DNA from 2 places in the Pseudomonas sp. LBUM1661 genome. Region 1 is predicted to be linked to the other one. Evidence: riboswitches for the same ligand, from Rfam matches in the RefSeq annotation. Region 1 holds a riboswitch; the other holds the start of a gene.
The links. A riboswitch is a leader RNA that binds a small molecule or an ion and turns the genes downstream of it on or off. The one in region 1 is predicted to bind cobalamin.

Region 1 (8,617 bases):
CTGCTGTATCGCCTCTTTCGCATCGTCCCGGCGTACTGGCTGTATACGGTGCTGATGGCGTTGCTGGTGGTGTTCGCCAAACCCTTGCTGCCGGATCAGACGGTCGACTGGTCGCATTTCCTGCTGTCGCTGCTGTTCATTCCTACCGAGAACCCCGGCGGCTACGGGATTTATCCGACGCTTAACGTTGGCTGGACCCTTAACTACGAAATGCTGTTTTACCTGCTGTTCGCCTGGGCGCTGCTGTTTCGCTTGCAGGTCCGGTTGCTGGTCGTTGCGGCGCTGCTGTTCGCGGTGTGCCAGGCGTGGACCGGTTATGGCTGGGTCAGCGAGTTCTATCGCTCGGGTATCGTTTATGAGTTCCTGCTGGGGATCGCCATCGGCATGATCTACCGCCGTGGCTGGATCAAGCCGGGTTTGTACCTGCCATTGCTGGGCATTGCCGGGGCGTTGACGGCTATTTATCACCTGGCGCCGCAACCACGATTCCTGACCTGGGGCGTGCCGAGTGCGGTGCTGGTCATGGCGTGCATGTCGCTGGAACGCTTTTTCGCGAACAATCGGCTGTTCAAGTTGCTCGGTGATTGTTCCTACTCGGTGTACCTGATGCACGTGCTGGTGCTGTCTGCGGGTGGTTTTGTCGCTCAGCGCTACGGCATAAACCCCTACGTGATGTTCGCTGTTTGCGCGGCGACGATTGGCCTGGGTTCGTGGGCAAGCTACGAATGGGTGGAAAAATGCAGCTATCGGTGGCTTAAAGACTGGATTGACGGTGAACCGGCGGTCGAGACGGTCCCGGCTCTTTCCCGACAAAAATACTAGGACTTTGTCCGGCGCGATGATTGGCGTAAACTGCGCCCAAGCCTGCGAGGAGTTTCCATGACCGCTATTACCATTACCGACGCCGCCCACGATTATCTGGCTGATCTGCTCTCCAAGCAGAACACCCCAGGCATCGGCATCCGCGTCTTTATCACCCAGCCTGGCACCCAGTACGCCGAAACCTGCATTGCTTATTGCAAGCCGGGCGAAGAAAAACCTGAAGACACGGCGCTGGGGCTGAAAAGCTTCACTGCTTACATCGACTCGTTCAGCGAAGCGTTCCTGGACGATGCGGTAGTCGACTACGCCACCGACCGCATGGGCGGCCAGCTGACCATCAAGGCGCCAAACGCCAAAGTGCCGATGGTCAACGCCGACAGCCCGGTGAACGAGCGCATCAACTACTACCTGCAAACCGAGATCAACCCGGGGCTCGCGAGCCACGGCGGTCAGGTCAGCCTGATCGATGTGGTCGAGGACGGCATCGCCGTGCTCAAGTTCGGCGGCGGTTGCCAGGGCTGCGGCCAGGCAGACGTGACCTTGCGTGAAGGCATCGAGCGCACCTTGCTCGAGCGCATTCCCGAGCTCAAGGGCGTTCGCGACGTGACCGACCACACGCAGAAAGAAAACGCCTACTACTGAGTAAGGTGTTCGCTGCAAACATAAAAAACGGCGCCCCGTGAGCGCCGTTTTTTTATGGGCGATACAAATGCGCATGCCCGGCACGGTACAGCGACGACTCACTAAAGTGATCGCTGCCCAACACCCGACCCACCAGAATCAACGCCGTACGCCGAAATCCCTTCGCCGCCACCTTCTCGGCAATATCCTCAAGCGTTCCCACTACCCAATCCTGATCCGGCCAGCTCGCCCGGTGAATCACCGCAATCGGACAATCCGCGCCGTAATGCGGCAGCAATTCAGCCAGGATCTTCTCCAGATGATTGACCCCCAGATGAATCGCCATGGTCGCCCCGTGCTGCGCCAGGCTGCCCAGTTCTTCGCCCGCCGGCATCGCGGTTTTGTCGGCGTAGCGGGTCAGAATCACGCTCTGTGACACGTCCGGCAGCGTCAGTTCCGCACCGAGCAACGCCGCGCAGGCCGCCGTCGCTGTCACGCCGGGAATGATTTCAAACGGGATGTCGAATTCGCGCAGGTAACGAATCTGCTCGCCAATGGCGCCGTACAGGCTCGGATCGCCGGAATGCACGCGAGCCACATCCTGGCCGTTGGCATGGGCAGTCTTGATCAGGTCGATAATCTGTTCCAGGTGCAATTCGGCGCTGTTGACCACTTGTTCAGCCTGATGACCTTCCAACACGGCGGTGGGCACCAGGGAGCCGGCGTAGAGGATGACCGGGCAGCTGCGAATCAGCCGTTGGCCTTTGACGGTGATCAGTTCCGGGTCGCCCGGACCTGCGCCAATGAAATAGACGGTCATCGTCGGTTCCTGTGAGAAAAAGGGGCTTGGGCAAGGCTTCAGATGAAGATTGCTCATGATCGAAGACGGGGATTATCGGGGATTTTATACAGCGCAGGCCAATGCGAGGGTGGCCTGGGCATACTTTTGTCGCGAAATCAGCAGTTTTACCGGCGCCTGGGACAGGTGTTCGGCGAGGGCGAGGGCGGCACTTTCCGCCACGCCGTAGCAGCCGGTGCGTTCGAACGCGATGTCTGACTGATGGCTGAGTTGCGTTTGGTAACCGACCAGTTGCTCACTGCTGAAATAGATCAGCGGCAGCGACAATTGTTCGGCCAGTTCGATCAGGCCAGGCTCATCGCGCTTCATGTCGATACTGGCCAGGGCCCTGATCTGATGAAGTCCGATTTGATGCGCCTGTAACGCCTGATCGAGCAATGCCCGCAGCGTGCTGACAGGGCAGCCGCGCTGGCAGCCCAGACCGACTGCCAGGGTCGGCGCTGCGCTGGCATCTGTCATGCGTGGTATTGACCCGCGCTTTTGCGGCGGAACAACCAGGCACTGATCAGGCCCAGGGCCAGCCAGAATCCCATGTTGGTCAGCTGCGAAGCGATTTTGAACTGGGTTTCCAGCGCTTGCGGCGCGAGCATCGAATGCACTTCCGGTTGCGGAGCGCCGATCAAATGAGGAACGGCCAGGATCGCCGCGCCAAGGACTTTCATCAGCCAGTGGCGGCTAAACACGATCAGCGCGATGCCGACGGCGGTGGAGGCCGCCGCGCCAATCCACCAGAACTGCCGTTGTGCCAGATCGGCCGCAGCGGTGCCGGGCAACTCAGGCGGCAGGCCGAGGGTCGGCGCGAGCACGAAGGTCGCATAACCGGCCAGGCCCCAGAGCAAGCCCTGCGAGGTTTTGGTCGGTGCACGCAAGGTGTAGAGACCAGCGAGCATCAGGGCGAAACCGACAGCGACCACCAGATTACCGCCAGTGGTCGACAGCACGCGCTGCCAGCCGTCTTCAGGTTCCCAGGCTTCGGCGTCGTGGGTGTGAGCGGTGACAGCACCGGCGTCGTGTTCGTGGACTACAACAGCGGCTGGTTCGGATTTTTCGTAGGTTTCTGCCTGTAAAATCAACGGAGCCACCCAGAAGCTTTGCAGCAGGGTCAGCAGCAGGGCGGCCAGCAGTCCGGTGAAACCTGCGGTTTGCGCAATACGCTTGATCATGTCGGCAGGTCTCAATGGCACGGGAAAGCGGAGCTGTGACGGGTGTCGTGCGCGGCGTTGTGCACTGCTTCGATGTGCGAGAAACCGGCGAAATACACCAGGCTAGCGCCAAGGATCGATGCGCAAACGGCAGCGGTCAGGCGTTGAGTCAGGGTCGTGGTGGTGCTGGCGGTCTTATCGGTGTTGCTGCCGGTGCTGCTGATAATCGACATGGCGCTTCCCTCTGGTCTGTCAGTGGGTGAATAGAGCGCATGGAAGATCTCTGCGAGTCGGGCGCGCAGAGGTTCAAACAGCGCCCGCCCACCGCGGGTTTGTTATTCAGTGAACGTAATGGTCACTGTGTGTTGCGGGCCGGTCTCCGGGCTCACGAGGGGCTAGGCTTGCGCCTTGACCTGCAAGCATCACCTTCCCATGCCGAACTGCTGGCACAGTGGATCTGACGCTTCGCTCGCTTACCGTTGCGGGGGCAGCACCGGACTGACATGGCCTTGAGTAAAGCACATGATTCACCGGTTTCCCGTTTCACCCTGTGAAGGGCACCCGTAACAAGGTGAGTAGGAGAGCATGGGCGGGGGTTGGGCGTCAATTGGCAGGGGTTCTCAGTTGATACCGAGTCGCTCCCTTCGCGGGCAAGCCTCGCTCCTACAAAAAGCACCGCGGTCCTGTAGGAGCGAGGCTTGCCCGCGAAGGCGTCATTTCAACCACCGCGAACTTCGCTAGAACATTGACCCGCCCCCACACGATGCGTAGCCTTGCGCTTTCGAGGTTCTTCGGCGTTTTGCCGAAGCTAAGAAGGGAACGCGGTCGATGCCGCGGCTGCCCCCGCAACTGTGAACGGTGATGTTCGCTGCCACGCCACTGCAAACGCCGTCCAACGGGTTCGCGGGAAGGCGCAGCCAACGCCAGTCCAACGATTGGCACACCGTCAGCCAGGAGACCTGCCTCGACACAGATTCTCACTACAACCGGGCGGGGTGATCCGGTGGCGAACTCTTCCGCGCGCGCACGTCGCAGCGATTGTCGTCCCGTATGCCCGCCACCTTGCCAAAGGGCATCCGATGAAAACACTGGCCAAACTCCCCGTCACCATCGTTACCGGCTTCCTCGGCTCGGGCAAAACCACCTTGCTTCGACACATGCTCGACAACGCTCAGGGCCGCCGTATCGCGGTGATCGTCAACGAGTTCGGCGAGCTGGGCATCGACGGCGAAATCCTCAAGCAGTGCGCCATCGGCTGCACCGAAGAAGAAGCCAACGGCCGCGTCTACGAACTGGCCAACGGCTGCCTGTGCTGCACCGTCCAGGAAGAATTCTTCCCGGTGATGCGCGAACTGGTGGCCCGTCGCGGCGACCTCGACCACATCCTGATCGAAACCTCGGGCCTGGCCCTGCCAAAACCGTTGGTTCAAGCCTTCCAGTGGCCGGAAATCCGCAGCGCCTGCACCGTCGATGCGGTGATCACCGTGGTCGACAGCCCGGCCGTGGCCGCCGGCACCTTCGCCGCATTCCCGGATCAGGTCGACGCCCAGCGCAAACTCGACCCGAACCTCGATCACGAATCACCGCTGCACGAACTGTTCGCCGACCAACTGGCCAGCGCCGACCTGGTGATCCTCAACAAGGCCGACCTGATCAGCGCGGAAGACCTCGCCCGTGTACGCCTGGAAGTCGCCGAAGAACTGCCGCCAGCGGTCAAAGTCATCGAAGCCAGCAGCGGCCGCGTTCCATTGGACGTACTGATTGGCTTGGGCGCCGGTTCCGAAGAACACATCGACAGCCGTCACAGCCATCACGATCACCACCACGAAGGTGAAGACGATCATGACCACGATGCTTTTGATTCGATCTCCATCGAATTGCCGCAAGCCGACGAAAGCCTGCTGATGGACGCACTGACGCAGTTGGTTGTGCAACACGGCATCCTGCGCGTCAAAGGTTTCGCCGCGATCCCGAACAAGCCGATGCGTCTGCTGATCCAGGGCGTGGGCACGCGCTTCGACAAGCATTTCGACCGCCAGTGGGGCGCCGAAGAAGCGCGCACCACGCGCCTGGTGTTGATCGGCCAGGAACTGGACGCCGCTCTGCTCGAAGCGCAATTGCGCGCTGCGCTTAGCGTTTAAGCCATGCACCTGCTCAGGACCCAGCCCGGCGGTTTCGTCTCGGATGACAACATTGCCGACCTTGGACAAACCCCCGCCGAGCTGGTGATCCTGTGCAGCGGCGACTCCAGCCTGGCGCTGCTCGCCGAAGCGGCGCAGCAGTTGCCCGACGATTACCCGAGCGTGCGCCTGGCCAACCCGATGCAGGTGCAGAATCACGCCTCGGTCGACCTGTATGTCGACGAAGTGCTGCGCCATGCCAAGGTGATTCTGATTTCACTGCACGGCGGCATCGCCTATTGGCGTTACGGCGTCGAGCAACTGGTGCAGCTCTCGGAGCGTGGAGTGCAACTGATTCTGGTGCCGGGTGATGATCGCCCGGACCCGGAGCTCAGTGATCTGAGCACCGTGCCCGCCGAAGACCGCGACCGCCTCTGGCAGTTTTTGCGTCAGGGCGGCATGGGCAATGCCCTGGACTTTTTCCGCTGCCTGGCCAACCGTTGGCTGGACCGCGACTACGCCTGGACCGAGCCGCAAACCCTGCCGCGCACCGCGATCTACCATCCACAAAAAAACCCCGCCGACCTACGCGATTGGCAAGCCGACTGGCAGGCTGATCAACCGGTGGCGGCGGTGCTGTTCTACCGCTCGCATTTGCAGGCGGCGAACACCGGTTTCATCGATGTTTTTTGCCAGCGTCTGCAAGCGGCGGGGCTCAATCCGCTGCCGATTGCCGTGGCCAGTTTGAAGGAGCCCGGCTGCCTGACGGTGGTCGAGGACCTGCTGGACGAGACTGAAGCGGCGGTGATTCTCAACACCACCGGTTTCGCCCAGTCCAGCCCTGAAGCGCCGCACCTGCGACCGTTTCGCCGCAACATCCCGGTGATCCAGGCAATTTGCGCCCAGGACAACGAACCTGGTTGGCGCGCCAGCGAGCAAGGCCTCGGCCCGCGTGATTTGGCGATGCACATTGCGCTGCCGGAACTGGACGGGCGGATCATCAGCCGCCCGATCAGCTTCAAGGATTTGGCGTGGCGCAGTGAGCGCAGTCAGTCCGATGTGGTGTGTTATCGGCCGCAACCGGAACGCATGGATTTCGTCGCCGAACTGGCGCGGCGCTGGATCGATCTGGCACGGGTGCCGAACGCAGAAAAACGCATCGCCCTGATCCTCGCCAACTACCCGACGCGCGATGGTCGCATCGGCAATGGCGTCGGCCTCGACACGCCGGCCGCTGCGCTGAACATCCTGCGTGCGCTGCATCAAGAAGGTTATCCGCTGCCCGCCGAATTGCCGGACAGCGGCACCGCGTTGATCCAGCAGTTGCTCGGTGGCGTCAGCAATGACCTCGAGACCCTCGACCAGCGTCCGTGCCAGCAAAGCCTTGCGATGGACGACTACCTGCTGATGTTCAACGCGCTGCCTGACGCCAACCGCGAAGCTGTGCTGGAACGATGGGGTTCACCTGAAAGCGACCCGATGTGCCGTGGCGGGCGCATGATGATCGCCGGGCTGCGCTTCGGCCTGACCTTCGTCGGTATTCAGCCGGCGCGGGGTTATCAAGTCGACCCGAGCGCGGTGTATCACGACCCGGACCTGGTGCCGCCGCACGGCTACCTGGCGTTCTATTTCTGGTTGCGCAACACCTACGGCGCCCACGGCGTGATCCACGTCGGCAAGCACGGCAACCTTGAATGGCTGCCGGGCAAGGGCGTCGGGCTTTCGGAAAACTGCTGGCCGGACGCGTTGCTCGGGCCGTTGCCGAATATCTACCCGTTCATCGTCAACGATCCGGGCGAGGGCGCCCAGGCCAAGCGCCGCACTCAGGCTGTGATCATCGATCACCTGATGCCACCGCTGACCCGCGCCGAAACCTACGGGCCGTTGCGTAACCTTGAGCTGCTGGCCGACGAATATTACGAAGCGCAATTGCTCGATCCGCGCCGCGCCCGGGAGTTGCAGCGCGACATCCTGCAACTGGTGCGCGACACGCACATCGACCGTGAATTGCAACTGGACGAAAAACTCGACAGCGACGTCGACGCGGCGATCTGGCTGCCGCGTCTGGACACGTACTTGTGCGACTTGAAAGAGTCGCAGATCCGCGATGGCCTGCACATTTTTGGCGAATCGCCGACCGGGCGCTTGCGCATTGATACGTTGCTGGCGCTGCTGCGGATTCCTCGTGGCGACGGGCGCGGGGCGCAGTCGAGTTTGCTGCGGGCGTTGGCCAAGGCGTTCGCGTTGGGCTTCGATCCGCTGGATTGTGCGCTGGCAGATCCTTGGACCGGGCCACGTCCGATTGAATTGCAAAATCTTAACGATGAACTCTGGCGCACCGCAGGCGACACCCGCGAACGCCTGGAATTGTTCGCCGCCCAGCTGATTTCCCAAACGGTGAACGACCCCTGTAGGAGCGAGCTTGCTCGCGATGGCGTGTCAGCCAAATCACTATCGACTGACACTCCGCTTTCGCGAGCAAGCCCGCTCCCACAGGAACCCGGCTGGTCGGAAGTGGATGCCATTCTCGACAATTTGCGCGAAGTCGTCGCCCCACGCCTGGACGCCTGCGGCCCAGCGGAAATGCGCGGTCTGCTCGACGCCCTCAGCGGCCGTTTCGTCCCCGCCGGCCCGAGCGGTGCGCCGAGTCGCGGTCGTCTGGACGTGCTGCCGACCGGGCGCAACTTCTATTCGGTGGACGTGCGCAACCTGCCGACCACCACCGCGTGGCGCATCGGTTTCCAGTCGGCAACCCTGATTCTTGAGCGGCATTTGCAGGACCACGGCGACCACCTGCGCCAACTCGGCCTGTCGGTCTGGGGCACCGCGACCATGCGCACCGGTGGCGACGACATCGCCCAGGCCATGGCGCTGATGGGCGTGCGCCCGGTGTGGGCGACGGGCAGTCAGCGGGTCGACGATTTCGAAATCCTGCCGCTGAGTTTGCTCGACCGCCCACGGGTGGACGTGACCTTGCGCGTCTCGGGATTCTTTCGCGATGCGTTTGCCAACCTGATTCGTTTGTTTGATGCCGCGGTACAAGCGGTTGCCGC
Region 2 (8,617 bases), 900 kb from region 1:
TACAACTATCAGCCACGGTCGTGCCCATGCTAAATCGCTTTGCACCCCTCGTGCCCCTCGCACTCGTCACCCTGTTGTTCGGTTGCGCTGCTCACTCCCCAGTGTCCCAGCAAGAGCAACAACAGCAGGCTAAAAACTCTGTTACTGCCCAGTCTTCCGCCCTGTATCAGCAAGCGCTCGAACAGGAAGAAGCGGCCACCGAAAAAGAACTGGCAGCCTTCGCCGACGGCAAGTCGTACCAGCTTCCGGTCCTCGCCGACAGCATCCTCGAACGTGGCATGTCCCTGATCGGTACCCGTTACCGTTTCGGCGGCACCTCCGAAGCCGGTTTCGATTGCAGCGGTTTCATCGGTTACCTGTTCCGTGAAGAAGCGGGCATGAACCTGCCGCGTTCCACTCGCGAAATGATCAACGTCGACGCTCCGCTGGTTTCTCGCAGCAAACTGGAGCCGGGCGACTTGCTGTTCTTCGCGACCAATGGCCGTCGCGGTCGCGTCAGTCACGCCGGGATCTACCTGGGTGACAACCAGTTCATCCATTCCAGCAGCCGCCGCAGCGGTGGTGTCCGGATCGATAGCCTGGGCGACAGCTACTGGAGCAAAACCTTCATCGAAGCCAAGCGTGCACTCGCGATGGCACCGAATGCGGCCCCGACAATCGTCACCGCACGCAAGTAAGCGGACAGTTTGTAAGGTGAACTTAAAGTCTTACTTGAAGTTTGCCGCGTAGCCGCTAGAATCCTGATCTATTATTGATGGCAAACCGCCTGCGTCCTGCGCAGGCGGTTTTCTTTTCTGTCTTCCCGGCAGAAAAAAGCCGCAGCCAGATCAGGATGTTCTGCTTATGACGATGTCGGCCCGCCTCGCACTCATGTTCTTCGCAGCACTGCTCAGCGCCTGCGCCAGCCGCCCACCGCCTCCTGCGCCGGTGGTTCGCGCGCCGATTGTTTTCAGCGCCTCCCAACCTTTCTCCCCCGAAGCAGAAGACGTGCTGTTCCGCGCGCTCGGCCTGGTGGGTACGCCGTATCGCTGGGGCGGCAACACGCCGGATTCCGGATTCGATTGCAGTGGCCTGATCGGTTACGTTTACCATGACGTCGCCGGTATTTCCCTGCCGCGTACCACGCGTGAGTTGATCAGCATGCAGGCGGCCAGTGTGGGCAAGGAAGGTCTGCAAACCGGCGACCTGATCTTCTTCGCCACCAATGGCGGCTCCCAGGTCAGTCATGCCGGGATCTATGTCGGCGAGGGCCGCTTCGTCCACGCGCCGGCCACTGGCGGCACGGTAAAGCTCGACAGCTTGTCCAAGACTTATTGGCAGAAAGCCTACCTCAGCGCCAAGCGCGTCCTGCAACCTGAACACCTGGCGCGCAATCCCTAGAGGTTGTCATGACCGCTCGCACGCTCAATCTGGATGACTCCCTGTATCAATACCTGCTCGACGTTTCCCTCAGGGAAACGCCGCTGCTCAAGCGTTTGCGCGACGAAACCCAGGCGCTGCCCATGGCTCGCTGGCAGATCGCGCCGGAGCAAGGGCAGTTCCTCACGTTGTTGGTGAAACTCACCGGCGCCAGGCGATTGCTGGAAGTCGGCACGTTTACCGGTTACAGCGCCTTGTGCATGGCGACGGCGTTGCCGGAGGACGGTTCGCTGATCTGCTGTGACATTCCCGGCGACTACAACGCCACCGCGCGCCGTTACTGGCAGGAAGCGGGGCTCGCCGGGCAGATTGATCTGCGTCTGGCGCCTGCGCTGGAAACCCTCGCTGAGCTTGAACGGCAAGGGCAGGACGGGCAGTTTGATCTGATTTTCATTGATGCCGACAAGGCTAACTATCCGAGCTATCTGGAGCATGCGCTGCGTCTGCTGCGAGTCGGCGGTTTGGCGGTGTTCGATAACACGCTGTGGAGTGGGCGGGTGCTTGAGAAGCATTCCGAGAGCGCAGACACCCGGGCCATTCAGGCGCTCAATCGTGCGTTGAAGGATGACTTGCGTGTGGATCTGTCGTTGTTGCCGATAGGGGATGGCCTCACGCTCTGCCGCAAGCGCTAATACCCTGTGGGAGCGGGCTTGCCCGCGATAGCGGTGGTTCAGGCAACATCAGTGTCGACTGTGCTGGCCTCATCGCGGGCAAGCCCGCTCCCACAGGGTTTGTGTAGGTTAACGATGGCGCTATTTAACCGCCGAAACCCGCCACACCTTGTTCCCCACATCATCGGCCACCAGCAAATCACCCTGCTGATCAATCACCACGCCCACCGGGCGGCCCATGGCTTTTTCTTCGTCATTGAGGAAACCGGTCAGCACATCAACCGGCTTCCCGGTCGGTTTGCCACCCGCGAAGGGCACAAAAATAACCTTGTAGCCACTGTGCGGATCTCGGTTCCACGAACCGTGCTGGCCGATGAACGCGCCTTCCTTGAACTGCGCTGGCAATGTGGTGCCTTCAGCAAACGTCAGGCCCAGCGATGCGGTATGTGGGCCGACCGCATAGTCCGGCGCAATGGCCTTGGCCACCAGGTCCGGATTTTGTGGCTCGACACGAATGTCCACGTGCTGGCCGTAATAGCTGAACGGCCAGCCATAGAACGCGCCGTCCTTGACCGAGGTGATGTAGTCCGGCACCAGGTCGCTGCCGATTTCATCGCGCTCGTTGACCGCCGTCCACAAGGCGCCGCTCCGAGGCTCCCAAGCCATGCCATTGGGATTGCGCAGGCCTGAGGCGAAGATTCGGTGATTGCCGGTGGCACGATCCACTTCCCAGATCGCCGCACGACCTTCTTCCTTGTCCAGGCCGTTTTCGCCGACGTTGCTGTTGGAGCCCACGGTGACGTAGAGCTTGCTGCCGTCCTTGCTGGCAATGACGTTTTTGGTCCAGTGGTGATTCAGCGTGCCACCCGGTAGATCGATCACTTTCATCGGCTGCGATTTGATCGCCGTATCGCCATTTTCATAACGGAAGCGCAGCAAGCGATCAGTGTCAGCGACGTACAGGTCATTGCCAACCAGGGTCATGCCGAATGGCGAATTGAGGTTTTCCAGGAACACCGTGCGGGTTTCGGCAATGCCGTCATGGTCCTTGTCGCGCAGCAGCGTGATCCGGTTCGGACTCGGTACTCCGGCGCCAGCGCGGCTCATGGCTTTACCCATGACCCAGCCGCGAATGCCTTTGCCGTCATCGGGCTTCGGTGGGGCATTGGTTTCGGCGACCAGCACGTCGCCGTTAGGCAGCACATAAAGCCAGCGCGGGTGATCCAGGCCTTCAGCAAACGCCGTCACTTGAGTTCCCGCCGCTGTGATCGGTTTTGCGCCGGCTGGCCAGCCGATTGCCGGGGCGATGTTCACCGTCGGGATCAGGGTTTTGTTGGGTTCCGGGAGCTGGGGAGACGGGCCGGTGCCGTCGGAGACTTGCAGGCGGGAGGTTTCACCACAGGCGGCGAGCCCTCCGGCGAGCGCAATGACGAGAACGAGTTGAGGCTGGCGCATGCTGATCTTCCCTATGAATGCAGTGACCTAATTCAATAGAGAAGCGCAGGCGCGCGATGGTTCAACCGGTCAGCCGCGAGCCTCTTTGAGCAGCACGGCGATGCCTGGGTGATAGTGGCCGGCTTCGTTGCGCAACTTGCGGTAGGCGTAAGGGAAATACCAGGCGACGGCGCAGGTGTGTTCCTTTTGCAGGTCGTCGACCATGTCCTGGAGTTCTTCCGGCGTGGCGCTTTGCTGGGACTTTTGCGGCGCGACGAACAGGCAGCCGAGTTTCAGGTCGCTGGCGTAGCTGATGCGCTTGGCGTCGCTGGTGATGTCCTGCAAGGCTTGAGTCAGGTTAAGGCTGTTGACCCGCGGCCAGCGTTGCGTGGCTTGGAAATAGGCGCGTTCTTCGGCGGTGGCGATAAACAGGTCGGCGCGGCCGTTGCGTTCGCCTTCTTCGGTCTGTTTGCGCGTGGGGGTTTGTTGCAGCGTGACCATTTCCGCCATCCATGCCGCAGTGGAGAGCAGGCTGAGGTTGGCTTTTTCGTCGTACCAGTAAGGTGTGTCGTTATCGCCGCGCACGGCGTTGTAGCGGTCAATACAGTCAAACCAGCGTTCCAGCACCGGGCGCAGGAATTCCAGCTTCGGATTGCTGATGATCATGCCTTGCATGGGGCTCACCCTTGTTATTGTGATGTCAGGTTGTGGCTCTTTGATATCACTGCTGTGAGTGTGGCACAAGATTGACGTCATTTAATTGATCGGCGGCAGTTTATCGCGCGCGCCGCCCGTCTTCAATTGACGCTCCACCCCCAACCCTCTAACCTTCGCGGCTTGTTTCAGGTGCTTTGTGGCCTTGGTCGACAGAGTGAAACAGGGAAGCCGGTGAGTGAGCTCTTCATTGCATGAAGGACCGCGATCCCGGCGCTGCCCCCGCAACGGTAAATGAATGAAAACTGCGTCTTGAGCCACTGTGTCGATCATCGACATGGGAAGGCGCGCAGTCAGGCCTTGCGCCGCTCATGAGCCCGGAGACCGGCCTGATTCATCCAGCGGCATCACGGTGGGCGATGCCAGGCTTCTTGCCGTCTATTCTTGTGCCTGCCCGCCGTTATCCAGCCTCAACGGAGAGCTCCCCCATGACAGATACCCCGGATCGTGACGAACGCCATTTGGCGCGCATGCAGCGCAAAAAAGCCGTGATCGACGAACGCATCGCCAATTCCCCGAACGAATGCGGCCTGCTGCTGGTGCTGACCGGCAACGGTAAAGGCAAGAGCAGTTCGGCGTTTGGCATGCTCGCCCGGTCCATGGGCCACGGCATGCAATGCGGCGTGGTGCAGTTCATCAAGGGCCGCAACAGCACCGGTGAAGAATTGTTCTTCCGGCGCTTTCCGGAGCAGGTGCGCTTTCATGTGATGGGCGAGGGCTTCACCTGGGAAACCCAGGATCGCCAGCGTGACATCGCCGCCGCCGAAGCCGCCTGGCTGGTGTCCCAGGAACTGCTGCGCGACCCGTCCATCGGCCTGGTGGTGCTCGATGAGTTGAACATCGCCCTCAAGCACGGCTACCTCGGTCTCGATCAGGTGCTCAGCGATTTGCAGGCCCGTCCGCCGATGCAGCACGTGGTCGTGACCGGTCGCGGCGCCAAACCAGAGATGATTGAGCTGGCCGACACCGTCACCGAAATGGGCGTGATCAAGCACGCGTTCCAGGCCGGGATCAAAGCGCAAAAAGGCGTCGAGCTGTGAATCAACCCCGTCATTGCCCGGCGGTGCTGATCGCCGCGCCGGCCTCCGGTCAGGGCAAGACCACTGTCACTGCCGCGCTGGCCCGTTTGCATCGCAATCAGGGACGCAAGGTGCGCGTGTTCAAATGCGGACCGGACTTTCTCGACCCGATGATTCTTGAGCGCGCCAGCGGTGCGCCGGTGTATCAACTGGACATGTGGATGGTTGGTGAGCAGGAAAGTCGTCGACTGTTGTGGGAAGCCGCCGGTGAAGCCGATCTGATTCTTATCGAAGGCGTCATGGGATTGTTCGATGGCACGCCGTCCAGCGCAGACCTGGCGCGGCATTTCGGTGTGCCGGTGCTCGGCGTGATCGACGGCACCGCCATGGCCCAGACGTTTGGCGCGCTGGCCCTGGGGCTGGCGCGCTATCAGCCGGATTTGCCGTTCGCCGGTGTCTTGGCCAACCGCGTTGGCACCCTGCGTCATGCGCAATTGCTCGAAGGCAGCCTGACCGAGGGCCTGCGCTGGTACGGCGCCTTGTCCCGGGAAACCGGGATCGAATTGCCGAGTCGTCACTTGGGGCTGGTGCAGGCCAGCGAGCTGAACGATCTCGATCTGCGCCTCGATGCGGCGGCCGATGCGCTGGCCAGCAGCTGCGAGGTTGCGCTGCCACCGGCGGTGGAATTCGCCGCTCCTGATGTGATCGTTGCCGAACCGTTGCTGGCCGGCGTGCGCATCGCCGTGGCCCGTGACGAAGCGTTCGCGTTCACCTATGGCGCGAGCCTGGATCTGCTGCGGGCGATGGGCGCTGAGTTGCTGTTTTTCTCGCCGATCCGTGACACGCAATTGCCGGAAGCGGACAGCCTCTATCTGCCGGGTGGTTACCCGGAGCTGCACCATGTGGCGCTGGCACAAAACACCGAAATGCTGACCGCGATCCGCGCTCACCACGCGGCGGGTAAACCGTTGCTGGCCGAATGCGGTGGCATGCTTTATCTGCTCGACTCGTTGACCGATGTCGAAGGCACTCGCGCTGAACTGGTCGGCTTGCTGGCGGGGGATGCGGTGATGCAAAAGCGTTTGGCGGCATTGGCGTTGCAAGCGGTCGAACTGCCGGAAGGTTCGCTGCGCGGGCACACTTACCACCACTCGCTGACCAGCACTGAGCTTGAGCCGATTGCTCGAGGCCTGAGTCCTAATGGCGGGCGTGGGGCAGAGGCGGTGTATCGCGAGGGGCGGATGACGGCTTCTTACGTGCACTTTTATTTTCCGTCGAATCCGCATGCGATCGCCGCGCTATTTCTTCCCGACCCTGAAGCCGCCTTCGCGGGCAAGCCCGCTCCCACATTAGCAAGTGTGTTGCCTGAAGAAACGCGGTCCACTGTGGGAGCGGGCTTGCCCGCGAAGAGGCCATGACCGACAACGCCTTCTCCGAAGCCGAACGCCAAGCGGTCTACCGAGCCATCGCCGAACGCCGCGACATGCGCCACTTCAGCGGCGGCACCGTCGAGCCCGAACTCCTGCGCCGCTTGCTCGAAGCCGCGCACCAGGCGCCGAGCGTCGGCCTGATGCAGCCCTGGCGGTTCATTCGCATCAGTGACCGAGCCCTGCGCGGCAAGATCCAGCAATTGGTGGAAGAAGAACGCCTGCGCACCGCCGAAGCCCTTGGCGAGCGCAGCGACGACTTCATGAAGCTCAAGGTCGAAGGCATCAACGATTGCGCCGAGGTGCTGGTTGCCGCGTTGATGGACGATCGCGAACGGCACATTTTCGGCCGCCGCACCTTGCCGGAAATGGACATGGCCTCGCTGTCCTGCGCCATCCAGAACCTCTGGCTGGCGTCCCGCGCCGAAGGGTTGGGCATGGGCTGGGTGTCGCTGTTCGAGCCACAAGCCCTGGCCGATCTGCTGGCGATGCCGGCCGGCGCCAAGCCGCTGGCGGTGCTGTGTCTCGGCCCGGTGAAGGCATTTTATCCGGCGCCAATGCTGGTACTCGAAGGCTGGGCGCAAGCGCGTCCGCTGAACGAATTGCTGTATGAAAATGTTTGGGGAGTGAGTCAATGAGTGTGGCGTTGTTGAGTGTCGCCGCCGTGGCGCTGGATGCGCTGCTGGGTGAACCCAAACGCTGGCATCCGCTGGTGGCGTTCGGCCGTTTTGCCGACCGCATCGAGCAACGTTTCAATGGCGGCGGTCGCGGCTGGCGCAGTCACGGCGTTACCGCCTGGGTGATCGCCGTACTGCCGTTGACCCTGCTGGCCACGGCATTTTCCTGGGCGCCTTATGTCGGCTGGATCGTCGAGATTCTTGCCCTCTATTGCGCGCTCGGCATGCGCAGTCTTGGCGAGCATGTTGAGCCGGTGGCCAAGGCCTTGCGCAGCGATGATCTGGACGAGGCACGCAAGCGCGTGGGCTATCTGGTCAGCCGTCAGACCAGCGAACTGGATAAAACCGAAGTCGCCCGCGCCGCCACCGAATCCGTATTGGAAAACGGCAGCGACGCGGTATTTGCCGCGCTGTTCTGGTTCGCCGTGGCGGGTGCGCCCGGTGTGGTGCTCTACCGTTTGAGCAACACGCTCGACGCCATGTGGGGCTATCGCAACGAACGCTTTGAACGTTTCGGCTGGGCGGCGGCGAAAATCGACGACGTGCTCAACTACATTCCTGCACGCCTGGTGGCGCTGACGTATGCGTTGCTCGGTAAGACCCGACTTGCGCTCAAATGCTGGCGCCTCCAGGGTCCGACCTGGGACAGCCCGAATGCCGGTCCGGTGATGGCCGCCGGTGCCGGTGCGCTCGGTGTCGAGTTGGGCGGGGCGGCGATCTATCACGGTGAACTGCATCAGCGTCCGCCGCTGGGCGAAGGCGCGCCGGCGGACGCCGACTCCATCGACCGTGGCTGGCAATTGGTCCAGCGCGGGGTATGGTTATGGCTGCTGATTCTCTGCGTGGGGGCTGAATTCTATGCTTGAACACGGTGGACGGTTGCGCAAGGCCGCGCTCGAATACGGCATCGCCGAAGCCGATTGGCTCGACCTGTCCAGCGGCCTGGCGCCCTGGCCGTTTCCGGTTCCCGAGATTCCGTTGCGAGCCTGGGCGCGCTTGCCGGAAACCGATGACGGTCTGGAACAAGCCGCCTGCGATTACTACGGTGCCGTGCAGGTGCTGCCGGTGGCCGGCTCGCAAATGGCGATCCAGTTGCTGCCGCGTTTGCGTCGGGTCGGCAAGGTCGGCGTGCTCTCGCCGTGTTATGCCGAACACGCCGAAGCCTGGCGCCGCAGCGGCTACATCGTGCGTGAAGTGCTGGAGCAGGAAGTCGACTTTTTCCTCGACAGCCTCGACGTGCTGGTGGTGGTCAACCCGAACAATCCCACCGGTCTGAGCCTGACCCCGAGTCGTCTGCTGGACTGGCATTCAAAACT

Region 2: another riboswitch for cobalamin. It lies ahead of cobO (cob(I)yrinic acid a,c-diamide adenosyltransferase); the one in region 1 lies ahead of cobW (cobalamin biosynthesis protein CobW).

Annotation. Positions count from the first base shown of each region.
Region 1 is NZ_CP166794.1:2,744,374-2,752,990, forward strand. It holds gene ACA057_RS12670 (acyltransferase family protein) at 1-822, shown strand, start outside; gene nfuA (Fe-S biogenesis protein NfuA) at 880-1,464, shown strand; gene cobM (precorrin-4 C(11)-methyltransferase) at 1,517-2,263, opposite strand; gene ACA057_RS12685 (cobalamin biosynthesis protein) at 2,348-2,761, opposite strand; gene ACA057_RS12690 (CbtA family protein) at 2,758-3,465, opposite strand; gene ACA057_RS12695 (CbtB domain-containing protein) at 3,477-3,677, opposite strand; cobalamin riboswitch at 3,798-4,024, opposite strand; cobalamin riboswitch at 4,212-4,425, shown strand; gene cobW (cobalamin biosynthesis protein CobW) at 4,524-5,585, shown strand; gene cobN (cobaltochelatase subunit CobN) at 5,589-8,617, shown strand, end outside.
Region 2 is NZ_CP166794.1:1,845,707-1,854,323, forward strand. It holds gene ACA057_RS08435 (C40 family peptidase) at 27-677, shown strand; gene ACA057_RS08440 (C40 family peptidase) at 844-1,380, shown strand; gene ACA057_RS08445 (class I SAM-dependent methyltransferase) at 1,389-2,051, shown strand; gene ACA057_RS08450 (PQQ-dependent sugar dehydrogenase) at 2,172-3,485, opposite strand; gene ACA057_RS08455 (hypothetical protein) at 3,555-4,139, opposite strand; cobalamin riboswitch at 4,292-4,525, shown strand; gene cobO (cob(I)yrinic acid a,c-diamide adenosyltransferase) at 4,607-5,218, shown strand; gene ACA057_RS08465 (cobyrinic acid a,c-diamide synthase CobB) at 5,215-6,615, shown strand; gene bluB (5,6-dimethylbenzimidazole synthase) at 6,612-7,262, shown strand; gene cbiB (adenosylcobinamide-phosphate synthase CbiB) at 7,259-8,167, shown strand; gene cobD (threonine-phosphate decarboxylase CobD) at 8,160-8,617, shown strand, end outside.